DNA from 2 places in the Streptomyces sp. SID5464 genome. Region 2 is predicted to be linked to the other one. Evidence: riboswitches for the same ligand, from Rfam matches in the RefSeq annotation. Region 2 holds a riboswitch; the other holds the start of a gene.
What was found. A riboswitch is a leader RNA that binds a small molecule or an ion and turns the genes downstream of it on or off. The one in region 2 is predicted to bind glycine.
Positions count from the first base shown of each region.

Region 1: it holds a riboswitch for glycine, as region 2 does, so the genes downstream of both, gcvP (aminomethyl-transferring glycine dehydrogenase) here and gcvT (glycine cleavage system aminomethyltransferase GcvT) in region 2, are expected to answer to the same signal.

Region 1 is NZ_WWIQ01000075.1:232,404-240,317, reverse strand. Features, by position in the region: gene GTY47_RS37430 (MerR family transcriptional regulator) at 1-311, shown strand, start outside; gene GTY47_RS37425 (DNA polymerase IV) at 445-1,848, shown strand; gene GTY47_RS37420 (PRC-barrel domain-containing protein) at 1,864-2,238, opposite strand; glycine riboswitch at 2,353-2,448, shown strand; gene gcvP (aminomethyl-transferring glycine dehydrogenase) at 2,626-5,511, shown strand; gene GTY47_RS37410 (TOBE domain-containing protein) at 5,570-5,989, opposite strand; gene GTY47_RS37405 (ABC transporter ATP-binding protein) at 6,016-7,101, opposite strand; gene modB (molybdate ABC transporter permease subunit) at 7,196-7,914, opposite strand, start outside.
Region 2 is NZ_WWIQ01000077.1:55,418-63,331, forward strand. Features, by position in the region: gene GTY47_RS38990 (L-serine ammonia-lyase) at 1-1,098, opposite strand, end outside; gene glyA (serine hydroxymethyltransferase) at 1,181-2,455, opposite strand; gene gcvH (glycine cleavage system protein GcvH) at 2,470-2,847, opposite strand; gene gcvT (glycine cleavage system aminomethyltransferase GcvT) at 2,950-4,068, opposite strand; glycine riboswitch at 4,236-4,336, opposite strand; gene GTY47_RS39010 (AAA family ATPase) at 4,519-5,181, shown strand; gene GTY47_RS39015 (enhanced serine sensitivity protein SseB) at 5,249-6,037, shown strand; gene GTY47_RS39020 (enhanced serine sensitivity protein SseB C-terminal domain-containing protein) at 6,118-6,918, shown strand; gene GTY47_RS39025 (ABC transporter permease) at 7,260-7,914, shown strand, end outside.

The DNA.
Region 1 (7,914 bases), on a different contig from region 2:
TCGACACCGGGGTGTCGCTCCAGAACATCCGCACGGCCGTCCAGCACCTCAGAGAACGCGGTTTCCGCGACCTGGAGCGGATGACGCTGATGAGTGACGGAGCGACGGTCTACGAGTGCACCTCGCCGGACGAGGTCCATGCCCTGCTCCAAGGGGGTCAGGGCGTCTTCGGGATCGCCGTCGGTGTGGTGTGGCGGGATGTCGAGAGCGCGCTGTCCCAGCTGCACGGCGAGCGGATCGACACCGGCGAGACCCTGGTCGGGCCCAACCCTGCGGACGAGCTGGCGCGGCGGCGGAACCGGGCCGTCTGAGTCGTCCGGCAGGGCGGTGGCTTCGTGGTTGTTACCGGCGGGACGTTTCCGCGCCGGGCTGCAAGCGCTTTCTCCCGGGGGCGTAGGTGCGTTGGCGGGGGCGTTGTCAGTGGCGTAGGGCAGCATCGGAGATGTGAGAACCGCGCCCACGATCCTGCATCTCGACATGGATGCCTTCTTCGCCTCGGTGGAGCAGGCGTCCAAGCCGAGTCTGCGCGGGAAGGCCGTCGTCGTGGGCGGGCTCGGGCCGCGGGGTGTGGTGGCCACGGCGTCGTACGAGGCCAGGGTCTTCGGTGTGCATTCGGCGATGCCGATGGGGCAGGCCCGGCGGCTCGCGCCCCATGCCGCGTATCTCGTGCCGCGCTTCGGTTTCTACAAGGCGATCAGCGAGCGGGTGATGGAGCTGCTGCGGGCGTTGTCGCCGCTGGTGGAGCCGCTGAGCCTGGACGAGGCGTTCGTGGACCTGGAGGCCGGTGGAGCGGCCTGGGACGAGCAGTCGGCGCGGCTGGTCGGAACGCGGTTGCGCGCGGACATACGGGCCGTCACCGGGCTCACGGGGTCGGTGGGGCTCGCCGCCTCCAAGATGCTCGCGAAGATCGCTTCGGAGCAGGCCAAGCCGGACGGACTGGTGGTGATCGAGCCGGGGACCGAGCGGGCGATGCTGGGGCCGATGTCGGTGCGGACGTTGCCGGGGGTCGGGCCGGCGACCGGTGACCATCTGCGGCGGGCCGGGATCACCACGGTCGAGGAGATCGCCGAGGCGGGGGAGGACGAGCTGGTCCGGCTGCTGGGCAAGGCGCACGGGCACGGGCTCTACGCCATGGCGCTGGCGCGGGACGACCGGCCTGTCGTGGCGGAGCGGGAGGCGAAGTCGGTGTCGGTCGAGGACACCTACGACGTGGACATCCACGACCGGGTGCGGGTCGGTCTAGAGGTGCAGCGACTGGCCGATCGGTGTGTGCGGAGGCTGCGCGGGGCGGGGCTGTCCGGGCGGACCATCGTGCTGAAGGTGCGGCGGTACGACTTCTCGACGCTCACCCGGTCCGAGACGCTGCGCGGACCGACGGACGATCCCGGGGTGATCCGGGAGGCGGCGGCCAGGCTGCTCGACTCGGTCGACACGACGGGCGGTGTGCGGCTGCTCGGGGTGGGCGTCAGCGGTCTCGCCGACTACACGCAGGAGGATCTCTTCGCGCAGGCGGCGGGGGAGCGGGCGGAGACGGAGGGGCCCGTCGAGAAGGATGCCGTGGCGCCGGTCGAGGAGCAGCCGGCGCTCGCCGAGCGGCGGTGGCCCGCCGGGCACGACGTACGGCACACCCTGTTCGGGCACGGGTGGGTGCAGGGCAGCGGTCTGGGGCGGGTCACCGTGCGGTTCGAGACGCCCGGCTCGGAGCCCGGGCGGGTGCGGACCTTCCGCGTCGACGATCCGGACCTGGAGCCGGCTGATCCGTTGCCCCTGGTGTTATCGAGACCGGAGGAGAGCCCTGGGACGGAAGGTGGGGCCGGAGCCGTGGGGCTGCGGTCCGCTGCTCCATAGGTGGCTTGCCGGGCTTCAGGCCGTCTCGTCCGTGCCCGCCAACTTGCCGAAGTCGCGGTCCGCGAGAGGGGGAGGCGCGGTGACGTCGAGGCCGTAGTGGTGGTAGAGCTGCAGCTCTTGCTCCGGGGAGAGGTGGCGGCCCACGCCGAAGTCGGGGGCGTCCTTGATCAGGGCGCGGTCGAAGGGCACGTGGAGGGCGCCGTCGATCAGTTCGCTGGGCTCGAGGGGGACGAAAGCGTCCCTGCTGAACAGGCCGGTCCGTATGGCCGCCCATTCCGGCTCGCCGGTGGCGTCGTCGAGGTAGACCTCGTCGATCGTGCCGATCCTGGTTCCGTTGCGGTCGAACGCCTTGCGGCCGATCAGGTTGCGCGGATCGATATCGGTTCGCACGGGCCCTCCACATGGGTCGCAACTCATCCGTAAGCACAACAAAACGGCACAATCGGAGAGGTGGCCACTCGAAGGTTCGTCCGTGAGCCTCGCTGGTACGCTGGCAGCGGCTGCTGACCCCGTGCGGGAGAGTCCTCCAGACACCATCGGAGGCGCCGAAGGAGCAAATCCTCCCCGGAATCTCTCAGGCTCACGTACCGCACGGACGAGGTCACTCTGGAAAGCAGGGCGGGTGTCGACGGCTTCCGCTCTCACCGACGGTGAAAGCCGGAGGCCTTCGGGCGATCCGGTGAAGCTCTCAGGTTGAGATGACAGAGGGGGAGGCCGTCCGGGTACCCGTGCCGTGGTGCCCCTCGAAGGTCGTGTCAGACCAGGAGGCCTCCGCAAATGACCGCCCATCGCATCCCGCTCTCCGAACTCGAAGAGGCAGTCCCCTTCGAGCAGCGCCACATCGGCCCCGACCACGAGGCCTGTGCCAAGATGCTCGCGCAGGTCGGCTACGGCTCGCTGGACGAGCTCACGGCCGCCGCTGTCCCGGCCGTGATCAAGAGCGCCGAGGCGCTGGACCTGCCGGGCGCCCGCAGCGAGGCCGAGGTGATCGCCGAGCTGCGCTCCCTCGCCGACCGCAACCAGGTCCTCGGCTCCATGATCGGGCTCGGGTACTACGGCACGTTCACGCCGCCGGTCATCATGCGCAACGTCATGGAGAACCCGGCCTGGTACACGGCCTACACGCCGTACCAGCCGGAGATCTCGCAGGGGCGGCTCGAGGCGCTGCTCAACTTCCAGACGATGGTCGCCGACCTCACCGGACTGCCCACCTCCGGTGCCTCCCTGCTCGACGAGGGCACCGCGGCCGCCGAGGCCATGGCGCTGTCGCGGCGCCTCGGCAAGAACAAGAAGGGCCTGTTCCTGGTCGACGCGGACGCCTTGCCGCAGACCATCGCCGTGATCCAGACCCGGGCCGAGCCGACCGGCGTCGAGGTCGTCGTCGCCGACCTCGGCGAGGGCATTCCCGCCGAGATCGCCGAGCGCGAGATCAACGGCGTGCTGATCCAGTACCCGGGCGCCTCCGGGGCCGTACGGGACATCAAGCCGGTCGTCGACCAGGCGCACGAGCTCGGGGCGCTCGTCACCGTCGCCGCGGATCTGCTCGCCCTGACGCTGCTGAAGTCCCCCGGTGAGCTCGGCGCGGACATCGCCGTCGGGACGACACAGCGCTTCGGCGTGCCGATGGGCTTCGGCGGTCCGCACGCCGGTTACATGGCGGTCAAGGACAAGATGGCGCGCAGCCTGCCCGGGCGGCTCGTCGGCGTGTCCGTGGACGCCGACGGGAACAAGGCGTACCGGCTGGCGCTCCAGACGCGTGAGCAGCACATCCGCCGCGAGAAGGCCACCAGCAACATCTGCACCGCCCAGGTGCTGCTCGCCGTCATGGCCGGCATGTACGCCGTCTACCACGGGCCGGAGGGCCTCAAGGGCATCGCGCGGCGCACCCACCGGTACGCCACGGTCCTCGCCGCCGGGCTCGCGAACGGCGGGGTCGAGGTCGTGCACGGGTCCTACTTCGACACCCTGACCGTGCGCGTCGCGGGCCGGGCCGCCGACGTCGTGGCCGCCGCGCAGGAGAACGGGGTCAACCTGCGGCTCGTCGACGCCGACCACGTCTCGATCGCCTGCGACGAGACCACCACGCGGGCCCAGCTGCGTGCCGTATGGGCCGCCTTCGGGGTCGAGGGCGTCGTCGAGGCGCTGGACGCGGCCACGGAGGACGGGCTTCCGCAGGCCCTGCTGCGGACCGACGAGTACCTGACGCACCCCGTCTTCCACCAGCACCGCTCCGAGACCGCCATGCTGCGCTACCTGCGCCGGCTGGCCGACCGCGACTACGCGCTCGACCGGGGCATGATCCCGCTGGGCTCCTGCACCATGAAGCTCAACGCGACCACGGAGATGGAGCCGGTCACCTGGCCCGAGTTCGGGCAGCTGCACCCCTTCGCGCCCGCCGAGCAGGCCGGCGGCTACCTCACGCTCATCCGTGAGCTGGAGGACCGTCTCGCCGAGGTCACCGGGTACGACAAGGTGTCCCTCCAGCCGAACGCCGGGTCGCAGGGCGAGCTGGCCGGTCTGCTCGCCGTACGCGGGTACCACCGGGCCAACGGGGACGAGCAGCGCACCGTGTGCCTGATTCCCTCGTCCGCGCACGGGACCAACGCCGCGAGCGCGGTGATGGCGGGCATGAAGGTCGTCGTCGTGAAGACCGCCGAGGACGGCGAGATCGACGTCGAGGACCTGCGGGCGAAGATCGAGCAGTACCGCGACGAGCTGGCGGTGCTGATGATCACGTACCCGTCCACGCACGGCGTGTTCGAGGAGCACGTCTCCGAGATCTGCGCCCAGGTGCACGAGGCGGGCGGGCAGGTCTACGTCGACGGGGCCAACCTCAACGCGCTCGTCGGACTCGCCAAGCCGGGGCACTTCGGCGGGGACGTCTCGCACCTGAACCTGCACAAGACCTTCTGCATCCCGCACGGCGGTGGCGGCCCCGGTGTCGGTCCGGTGGCGGTGCGTGAGCACCTCGCGCCGTACCTGCCGAACCACCCGCTCCAGCCCGAGGCGGGCCCTCACACGGGTGTCGGTCCCATCTCCGCGGCGCCGTGGGGCTCCGCCGGCATCCTGCCGATCTCCTGGGCGTACGTCCGGCTCATGGGCGGCGAGGGGCTGAAGCGGGCCACGCAGGTCGCGGTGCTCAGTGCCAACTACATCGCCAAGCGCCTGGAGCCGCACTACCCGGTGCTCTACACCGGCCCCGGCGGGCTCGTCGCGCACGAGTGCATCATCGACCTGCGCCCGCTGACCAAGGCGACCGGGGTGAGCGTCGACGACGTCGCCAAGCGGCTGATCGACTACGGCTTCCACGCGCCGACGATGTCGTTCCCGGTGGCCGGGACGCTGATGATCGAGCCGACCGAGTCGGAGGACCTGACCGAGCTGGACCGGTTCTGCGAGGCGATGATCGCCATCCGTGCGGAGATCGAGAAGGTCGGCTCCGGCGAGTGGCCCGCGGACGACAACCCCCTGCGGGGTGCCCCGCACACCGCCGGGACCCTCGCCGGCGAGTGGGAGCACGCATACAGCCGTGAGGAGGCCGTCTTCCCGGCCGGGGTCTCGACCGCCGACAAGTACTGGCCGCCGGTGCGCCGCATCGACCAGGCCTTCGGCGACCGGAACCTGGTCTGCTCCTGCCCGCCGCTGGACGCCTACGAGGACTGATCGGCCGCCCGGTCGTCCGGGCGCAGGAGAGGGGCCCCGCACCGCGGAGCCCCTCTCGTCATTCGGCGGCGAGGGACACCTCGGTCGACTTGATCAGGGCGACGACGGGGGTTCCGGCCGACAGGCCGAGGTCGTCCGCGGCGTCCCTGGTGATCGCGGCGGTCAGTTCGCCGCCTTCGACGGTGACCCGCACGGACGCCATCGCGTCACCGGTGGCGATGCCTCTGACCGTGCCGGGGAGCCGGTTGCGGATGGAAAGGCCCTCGACGGGGGCGGTGGCCAGCGAGACCTCCGTCGACTTCACCAGGGCGCGCACGGCGGTGCCCGGCGTGAGACCGAGGTCGTCCGCCGCCTCGCGGGTGATCGCCGCGGTGAGGGCCTGGCCGCCGGTGAGGCGCACCCTGACGATCGCCATGGCCTCGCCCGGCGTGACGGCGGTGACGGTGCCGGGAAGCTGGTTGCGGATGCTCAGGCTCATGGGTGCACGGTAGCCCGGCGAGCCCCTTATGCCGGGTATGCGTGCGTCTGCGTCGCCTTGACCGTCGCCCATACCGCGGCGCCGGGATGCAGGTCGAGTTCGGCCGCGGCGACCGTGGTGAGGTCGGCGGTCAGGGGGAGTTCGCCGGTGAGGTCCGCGCGGATCTGGTCGCCGTGCGTCTCCAGCCCGGCGACCTCGCAGCGCCACAGGTTGCGGGCGCTGGAGCCGGTGGGGCGCTCCCGGTACAGCGTCACGGCGCCGGGCGGGAACGCCACGAAGGCCGGGCCCGAGAGCTCTTCCGTGGTCGTGACGGCCGGGCCCGCGTCGAGCCGGACGGCGTGGCCCTCGGCCCGTCCTCGGTAGAGGTTGAGGCCGACGAGCCGGGCGATGTAGTCCGTGCGGGGGTGGCGGGCGATGTGGGAGGGCGTGCCCTCCTGGACGACGTGGCCGTGCTCGACGACGACCAGGCGGTCGGCCAGCACCATGGCGTCCAGCGGGTCGTGCGTGACGAGGACGGCCACGGCCTCGAACTCGGCGAGGTGGCGACGGAGCTGGGCGCGCACCTCCAGGCGGGTGCGGGCGTCGAGCGCGGCGAGGGGTTCGTCCAGGAGCAGCAGCCGGGGCCGGGTGGCCAGGGCACGGGCCAGCGCCACGCGCTGGGCCTGGCCGCCCGACAGACGGCGGGGCTTGGCGCCGGCGTGGTCGGCCAGGCCCATCCGGTCCAGCCACTCGGCGGCCTGGGCGCGGGCCTCGGCCCTGCCGGCGCCCCGGCAGCGCGGCCCGAAGGCGACGTTGTCCAGGGCGGTCAGGTGCGGGAAGAGCAGGTAGTCCTGGAAGACGACGCCGACCGGGCGGGACTCGGGCGGCGTACGGTCCAACGGCCTACCCTCCAGCACCAGATGCCCCGAGGTGAGCGGGGCGAGGCCGGCGAGGGCGCGCAGGGCGGTGGTCTTGCCGGCGCCGTTGGGGCCGAGCAGCGCGACGACGTCGCCGGGGGCGGCGGTGAGGGCGACATCGAGGCGGAAGGAGCCGCGGTCGACGACGAGGTGGGCGTCGAGGCCCTCGGTGCGGAGGCCGGGGGTTGGGCCGTCGCGGTCGGTCGTCTCGGTCATGAGGTTCGCGTCCAGGTGGTCAGGGGGGGCAGAGGGCCGTCATCCGGTTCCGGGCCGTGCCGGCAGGCCCTCGTCCGGCAGTCGGTCCCGGACATCACGACGGCGTCATCCAGCGGTCGCGCAGGGCCGCCAGTACCGCGATGGACACCGCCAGCAGTACCAGGCTGAGGGCGATCGCCGCCGCCGGGTCGTTCTGGAGAGCCAGGTAGACCGCCAGCGGCATGGTCTGGGTGCGGCCCGGGAAGTTGCCCGCGAAGGTGATCGTCGCGCCGAACTCGCCGAGGGCCCGTGCCCAGGCCAGCACGGCACCGGCCGCGATGCCCGGCGCGATCAGCGGCAGGGTGACCCGGCGGAACGCGGTGAAGCGGGAGGCCCCCAGGGTGGTGGCCGCCTCCTCGTAGCGCGGGTCGGCGGCCCGCAGGGTGCCCTCCACGCTGATGACGAGGAACGGCATCGCCACGAACGTCTCGGCGAGTACGACACCCGTCGTGGTGAAGGGCAGGGTGATCCCGAACCAGGAGTCGAGCCACTGCCCGATGACGCCGTTGCGCCCGAAGGCGAGCAGCAGGGCCACACCGCCCACCACCGGCGGCAGCACCAGGGGCAGGGTCACCAGGGCCCGGACGAAACCCCGGCCGGGGAACCGTGTGCGGGCCAGCAGCCAGGCCAGCGGTACGCCGACGACCAGACTCAGGCCCGTCGCCGCCGTGGCGCAGAGGAGCGACAGCCGGAGTGCCTCCCACACCTCGGCACTCGTCAGCTGCTCGGGGAGGCCGCGCCACGGCGCCCGTACGAGCAGGGCGATCAGAGGCA
Region 2 (7,914 bases):
GACCTGTTCCGGAGAACCGCCGAGGACCTCGGCCAGCGCGCCCGCCGCCATCGAGCAGGCCGAGCCGACCTCGCCCTGGCAGCCGACCTCGGCGCCGGAGATGGACGCGTTCTCCTTGAAGAGCATGCCGATCGCGCCCGCGGCGAGCAGGAAGCGGACCACGCCCTCCTCGTCGGCGCCCGGCACGAAGTTGACGTAGTAGTGCAGGACGGCCGGGATGATGCCGGCCGCGCCGTTCGTCGGCGCCGTGACGACCCTGCCCCCGGCCGCGTTCTCCTCGTTGACCGCCATCGCGTAGAGGGTGATCCACTCCATGGCGAGGGCCTTCGGGTCGCCCTCGGAGCGCAGTTTGCGGGCGGTGTTCGCGGCCCTGCGGCGTACCTTCAGACCGCCCGGCAGGATGCCCTCGCGGGACATGCCGCGTGCCACGCACGCCTCCATCACCCGCCAGATCTCCAGCAGACCGGCGCGGATCTCCTCCTCGGTGCGCCAGGCGCGCTCGTTCTCCAGCATCAGCGCCGAGATGGACAGGCCGGTCTCCTGGGCCATGCGCAGCAGCTCGTCGCCCGTGCGGAAGGGGTACTTCAGCACGGTGTCGTCGAGCTTGATGCGGTCGGCGCCGACCGCTTCCTCGTCGACGACGAAGCCGCCGCCGACCGAGTAGTACGTCTTCGTCAGCAGCTCCGCGCCCGAGGAGTCGTACGCCCACAGGGTCATGCCGTTCGCGTGGTACGGCAGGGCCTTGCGACGGTGCAGGACCATGTCGTCGTCGTAGGAGAACGCGATCTCGTGCTCGCCCAGCAGCCTCAGCCGGCCGGCGGCCTTGATCGTCTCCACCCGTTCGTCGGCCGTCTCCACGTCCACCGTGCGCGGCGAGTCGCCCTCCAGGCCGAGCAGCACCGCCTTGGGCGTGCCGTGGCCGTGGCCGGTGGCGCCGAGGGAGCCGTACAGCTCGGCGCGGACCTTCGCGGTCGGGGCGAGCAGTTCCTCGTTGCGCAGCCGCCGGGCGAACATCCGGGCCGCGCGCATCGGACCCACGGTGTGGGAGCTGGACGGGCCGATGCCGATCGAGAACAGGTCGAAGACCGAGATGGCCACGGGGACTCCTGACTACGGGGGTGGTGCGAGGGGGCAGGGCGCCCCGCCCACGCGGAACGGGGCACCCTGAAAGGTTTCTTCGTTATGAGTGCGAACCCGTGTGCGGACCCGGGTACAGCGGGTGCTTGTCGGCCAGGGCCTTCACCCGGGCCTTGAGCGCCTCGGCGTCGTAGGACGGCTTCAGCGCCTCGGCGATGACGTCCGCGACCTCCGCGAAGTCCTCGGCGTCGAAGCCCCGGGTCGCCAGGGCCGGCGTGCCGATCCGCAGACCCGACGTCACCATCGGCGGGCGCGGGTCGTTCGGGATCGCGTTCCGGTTGACCGTGATGCCCACCTCGTGGAGGCGGTCCTCGGCCTGCCGACCGTCCAGCTCCGAGTGGCGCAGGTCGACCAGGACCAGGTGCACGTCCGTGCCGCCGGACAGGACGTCCACACCCACGGCCCGGACGTCGTCCTTCACCAGACGCTCGGCCAGGATGCGGGCACCCTCCAGCGTACGGCGCTGGCGCTCCTTGAAGTCCTCCGAGGCCGCGACCTTGAAGGCGACCGCCTTGGCCGCGATCACGTGCTCCAGCGGACCGCCCTGCTGACCGGGGAAGACAGCGGAGTTGATCTTCTTGGTGAGCTCGGCCGTGGAGAGGATCACACCGCCGCGCGGGCCGCCCAGCGTCTTGTGGGTGGTCGTGGTCACCACGTGCGCGTGCGGCACCGGGTTCGGGTGCAGCCCCGCCGCGACGAGCCCGGCGAAGTGCGCCATGTCGACCATCAGGTACGCGCCGACCTCGTCCGCGATCCGGCGGAACGCGGCGAAGTCCAGCTGCCGCGGGTAGGCCGACCAGCCCGCGACGATCAGCTTGGGCCTGGACTCCTTCGCCAGCCGCTCGACCTCGGCCATGTCGACCCGGCCGGCCTCGCCCACGTGGTAGGCGACGACGTCGTAGAGCTTGCCGGAGAAGTTGATCTTCATGCCGTGGGTCAGGTGCCCGCCGTGCGCGAGGTCCAGACCCATGATGGTGTCGCCCGGCTTGAGCAGCGCGAACATCGCGGCGGCGTTGGCCTGGGCGCCCGAGTGCGGCTGGACGTTGGCGTGCTCGGCGCCGAACAGCTCCTTGACGCGGTCGATCGCGATCTGCTCGACCACGTCGACGTGCTCGCAGCCGCCGTAGTAGCGGCGGCCCGGGTAACCCTCGGCGTACTTGTTGGTGAGGACCGAGCCCTGCGCCTCCATGACCGCGACCGGAGCGAAGTTCTCCGAGGCGATCATCTCCAGCGTGGACTGCTGCCGGTGCAGCTCGGCGTCGACCGCGGCGGCCACGGCCGGGTCGAGCTCGTGCAGGGGTGTGTTCAGGACGGACATACGGCTACGACTCCTCAGCCGGCGGAGAACGCGGTGTACTCGTCGGCGGAGAGCAGGTCGCCCGGCTCGTCCGTGACCCGCACCTTGAACAGCCAGCCGCCCTCGAAGGGGGCCGAGTTCACCAGCGACGGGTCGTTCACCACGTCCTCGTTGACCTCGGTGACCTCACCGGACACGGGGGAGTAGAGGTCGGACACCGACTTGGTCGACTCCAGCTCGCCGCAGGTCTCGCCGGCGGACACGGAGTCGCCGACCTCGGGAAGCTGGACGAACACGACATCGCCGAGCGCGTTGGCCGCGTGCTCCGTGATGCCGACCGTCGAGACGCCGTCCTCGGCGGCCGACAGCCACTCGTGCTCCTTGCTGTAACGCAGCTGCTGGGGGTTGCTCATGGCCTGGATTCTCCTGTACGCGCGGGAGTGCTGTGGAAGGGGGGACTGCTGGTGAGCTGGGACGACGGGCACGAGGCGGTGCCGCGGCCCTCCGGCCAGTGTCTACTTCTGACGCTTGTAGAACGGCAGCGCCACGACCTCGTACGGCTCGTGACTGCCCCGGATGTCCACACCGACACCGGCCGTGCCCGGCGTGGAGTACATGGCGTCGACGTAGGCCATCGCGATCGGCTTGCCCAGCGTGGGGGAGGGGGCCCCGGAGGTGACCTCGCCGATCACCTTGCCCTCGGCGACGACGGCGTACCCGGCGCGGGGGACCCGGCGGCCTTCGGCGATCAGGCCGACCAGGACGCGCGGCGGCTCGTGGTTCGCGTGCTCCGCGGCCTCACGCAGGGCCGCGCGGCCCACGAAGTCGCCTTCCTTCTCGAACTTCACCACCCGTCCGAGGCCCGCGTCGAAGGGGGTGAGGGAGGTCGACAGCTCGTGCCCGTACAGCGGCATGCCGGCCTCCAGCCGCAGCGTGTCCCGGCAGGACAGCCCGCAGGGGACCAGCCCGACGCCCTCGCCCGCCTTGGTCAGCGCCTGCCACAGCTCGACCGCGTGCTCCGGCTTCACGAACAGCTCGAAGCCGTCCTCGCCGGTGTACCCGGTCCGGGCGATCAGCGCCGGGACGCCCGCGACCGTACCGGGCAGCCCGGCGTAGTACTTCAGGCCGTCGAGGTCGGCGTCCGTGAGGGACTTCAGGATGCCGGGGGACTCCGGCCCCTGTACGGCGATCAGCGCGTAGGCGTCCCGGTCGTCGCGCACCTCGGCGTCGAAGCCGGCGGCGCGCTCGCTGAGCGCGTCCAGGACGACCTGGGCGTTGGAGGCGTTGGCGACGACCATGTACTCGGTCTCGCCCAGGCGATAGACGATCAGGTCGTCGAGGATGCCGCCGTCGGCCCGGCAGATCATGGTGTAGCGGGCGCGGCCCGGCTTCACGCCGCCGATGTTGCCCACCAGGGCGAAGTCGAGGAGGGCGGCGGCCTGCGGGCCGGTGACGGTGATCTCCCCCATGTGGGAGAGGTCGAAGAGCCCGGCCTTCGTGCGCACGGCGTTGTGCTCGTCGCGCTCGGAGCCGTAGCGCAGGGGCATGTCCCAGCCGGCGAAGTCGGTCATCGTCGCGCCGAGCGAACGATGCAGGGCATCGAGCGCGGTGTGGCGCAGTGGCGTACTGCTCATCGGGCGGTCGTCTCCAAGGGCATGACGGGCGAGGTCGTTCCTCCCCATCTGTCATCGGAACCTGAGAGGTTCGCCATGACCACAGGGGACACGGCTTGCACCTTGGGTGGAGCCACGCCACTTCCCGAAGCTGCGAGAGAAGGGTGCGGCCCGCTTTTCAGATGTGCCTCGCCCGCGCGGTAACGGGGCCTGAGAGATTCAAGGGAGGGACTTGCTCCTTCGGCGCCCCAGCGTCGGACGGTGCTGGGGACTCTCCCGCGCGGATTCAAACGGCCGGTATGCAGTTGGCGCGCACATCATTGCACGCATCGTCGCCGGGTGGCAGGGGGACCACCCTGTAGCAGGCCTGTTGCGGGAAGAGGACTAAAACCAGAGACATCGGGCATTACCTTCTCTTTACACTCGGCGGGGATGGGACTCCGTACCTGGCCCCAGGGGAGGACGATCACGGTGAACAGGACCACCGCCTACGCCACGACGTCGGGCATCGCGCTGCCCGAGCAGCCGGCCGCTCCGGCAGCCGCGGCCTGCGGCCCGCTGCCGGTCGTCCGCGATCTGCGCGAGCGCGCCGGCCGCGGCCCGCACGCGCTGCTCTTCGGCCCCCGCGACCTCGTCGTGGTCACGGGTCTGCCCGGCAGCGGCAAGTCCACGCTGATGCGGCGCACCGTGCCGGGCCGGCGCATCGACTCCCAGGACACCCGCGACCGCTGGGACAGCCGCATGCCGAGCTTCCTGCCGTACGGGTTCTACCGCCCGCTCGTCCGCCTCGCCCACTACGCCGGGCTGCGCCGCGCCCTGCGCACCGGCGAGGGCGTCGTCGTGCACGACTGCGGCACGCAGGCCTGGGTCCGCCGCTGGCTGGCCCGCGAAGCCCGCCGCCGGGGCGGCACCCTGCATCTGCTCATGCTCGACGTCACCCCCGAGGAGGCCCTGGCCGGCCAGCGCGACCGCGGCCGCGGTGTCTCGCGGTACGCGTTCCTGCGCCACCGCGCGGCGACCAACCGCCTGCTGCGCTCCGTGGAGCGGGGCGAACTGCCCGCGGGCTGCGGCTCGGCGATCCTCGTCGACCGGGACGCGGCGGGCACCCTGCGCCGGATCGGGTTCACGGGCTGACCGCCGCGGGCCGGTGAGCCGTTAGCCTTTTGAGCCTCAGCAGTGGTTCCAGGCAGGCGGTAGGCAGATGGACTTCCCGGCGGACTTCTCCGCGGACTTCCCGGCGCACACGCAGACCCACCCGCACGGCGGATGGCCCGGCAACGAACTGGAGGAGGTGCTCTCGGCCTCCCTCGGCGCCGGGCCGGCGGCCGGCGGGCGGATCGTCGAGGTGCTCGGCCGTAGTTTCGTCTGGGTCCCCCTGCCGAACGGCGGCGGCCCGCAGAGCGGCCCCCTGGATCTGCCCGGCATCGAGATCGAGGGCCAGGCGTATGTACCGGTGTTCAGCTCCGAGGAGCAGTTCCGCCAGGTCGTCGGCTCCCACATGTCGTACACGATCGCGCCCGCCGTGGAGTTCGCCCGCGGCCTGCCGCCGCACGCCGGAATAGCCGTCAACCCGGGCGGTGTGGTCGGCATACCGCTCCCGCCGCCCGCCGTGGCCGAGCTCTGCCGGGCCGGCCGGACCCCCTTGGACGGCCCCGCGAGCGGCGGCCGGGTCCGCCTCTTCGAGCCCGACTGGCAGGACGACCCGGTGGACTTCCTCGCCGCCGCCTCCGCCGAGTTCGAGGCGATCGGCGTCGTCCTCACCGCCCGCCGCTGCCTCGCCGCGATCGAGACCGCCGACCCGGTGATGTTCGTGGGCGTCGAACTCTCCCAGTGGGAAGGCGACCTGCGGGCCCTCCCCCTGGAAGCCCTCACCCGGGCCGTCACGACGTCCCCGGCTCCTTGGCCGGTCAACCTGGTGCTCCTGGACGTGACGGAGGACCCGGTGGGCAACTGGATGAGGGACCGGGTCCGGCCCTTCTACCAGCGGTAGCAAACCGGCACCAGGCCCCGAGCTCCCGGGCGGGCTTAAGCTAGGTCACGGTCGAGGCGTTGTACGAAGGGGCGGTAAAGGTGAGCGCGAGCGGCACGGCCGCGGCCGGACAGGTCGAGCACATGCTGCGCCAGGTCACGCCCGGGCGTTACGACGCCTACGAGGCACTCCTGCGCGCGCTCGCGACCCCGCACTCCGGCCAGATCTGGATGCTCCTCTGGCACGGCCAGGCGGGCTCCCCCGACGCCCAGTACGGGAACATGGAGGTCGACGGCTGCGGCTACGCCCCCTGTGTGACCTCCGCCCAGGAGCTCTCGGCCAGCGGCTGGAACCGCAGTTACGAGGTGATCGACGGAGTCGACGTCGCCCGGGCCCTCTACCCCGACCACTACGGCCTCTGGCTCAACCCGCACGCCCCCGGTGGCGGCGTCGGCATCCCCTGGCTCGACCTGCGCCGGATCGCCACGGGCCTGGACCGCCAGCCGGCCGGCCCGCTGCGGCTGTCCGAACCGGCCATCGAGATCCCGCAGTTCTACGCCCTGCTCGCGCAGAACGCCCACCGCACCCCGGCCGTCCGCTCGCTGCGCCGGGCCTGGGTGCAGCCCGCGCTGGGGGCGCCGTACCTCGCCATCGGACTGGATGTGTACGACACCTCGCCGCCGGCCGTGGATTCCGTGCGCGCGATGATGCAGCAGTCCCTCGGTGCCGTACCGGACGGGCTGCCCGTCTCGACCGTCGCCATGTCCGACGAGCACGACCCGGTCGCCATGTGGCTGCGCGCGAGCGCCCGCCCCTTCTACGACCGTGAGGCCCACGCCACCGCCCCAGTCCAGGCCCCGGCCTCGGGCTACGGCTACCCCCCGGTCCAGGGCCGGTACTGACCCACCTCCAGGCCGCCCCCACGGTCCCTGCTTCCCACCCTCAAACGCGACAGGCTCTCAGCTCTTCGCGCGTAGATAGGGGTGAAAAGCGCAGGTATGTCCTAAAATGCCCCTGTCTCAGCGCGTCCGACCCCCGCTACCCACTGTCCGGATAACGGAACCCCGCAGACAGCATCACGTTTACGCATCCTTTCACCGTCAAGTCTGGCAACAGATCGCCAAAGCGTTGAAGACTCCCCGCAAGACACGGGCCGGGTCGGTCTCGTGTACGAGACAAGCAAACCGCTACAGCGGCAGCCAGGGGCTCGGCGATCGCCGGCCCGAGAGGGGTCAATCGCACCGTGACCGCACCGATCGAGACCACCGGGGCGGAAGCCGGAGCACAGCCCGAGGCCGTGCTCTCCGGGGTCAAGAAGAGCCAGATCGAAGGGCGCTCGCTCACCCAGATCGCCTGGATGCGCTTCAAGCGGGACAAGGTGGCGATGGCGGGAGGCGTCGTCGTCATGCTGCTCGTGCTGATGGCGGTGCTCTCCAAGCCGATCCAGTGGATCTTCAACCTCGATCCCAACAAGTTCAACCAGGACCTCATCGACCCCGCGCTGCTCGCCCCCAAGGGCGGCTGGGGAGGCATGAGTTGGGACCACCCGCTCGGCGTGGACCCCCAGTACGGCCGGGACATGCTCGCCCGCATCATCGACGGCTCCTGGGTCTCCCTCCTGGTCGCGGGCGGCGCCACGCTGCTGTCCGTGTGCATCGGCACCGTGCTCGGTGTCGTCGCCGGGTACTACGGCGGCTGGGTGGACAGTGTCATCAGCAGGCTGATGGACACCTTCCTCGCCTTCCCGCTGCTCCTGTTCGCCATCTCGATCTCGGCCTCCGTGCAGGACGGGTTCTTCGGTCTCGACGGCCTGTCCCTGCGCATCTGCGTGCTGATCTTCGTGATCGGCTTCTTCAGCTGGCCGTACATCGGCCGCATCGTGCGCGCCCAGACGATGA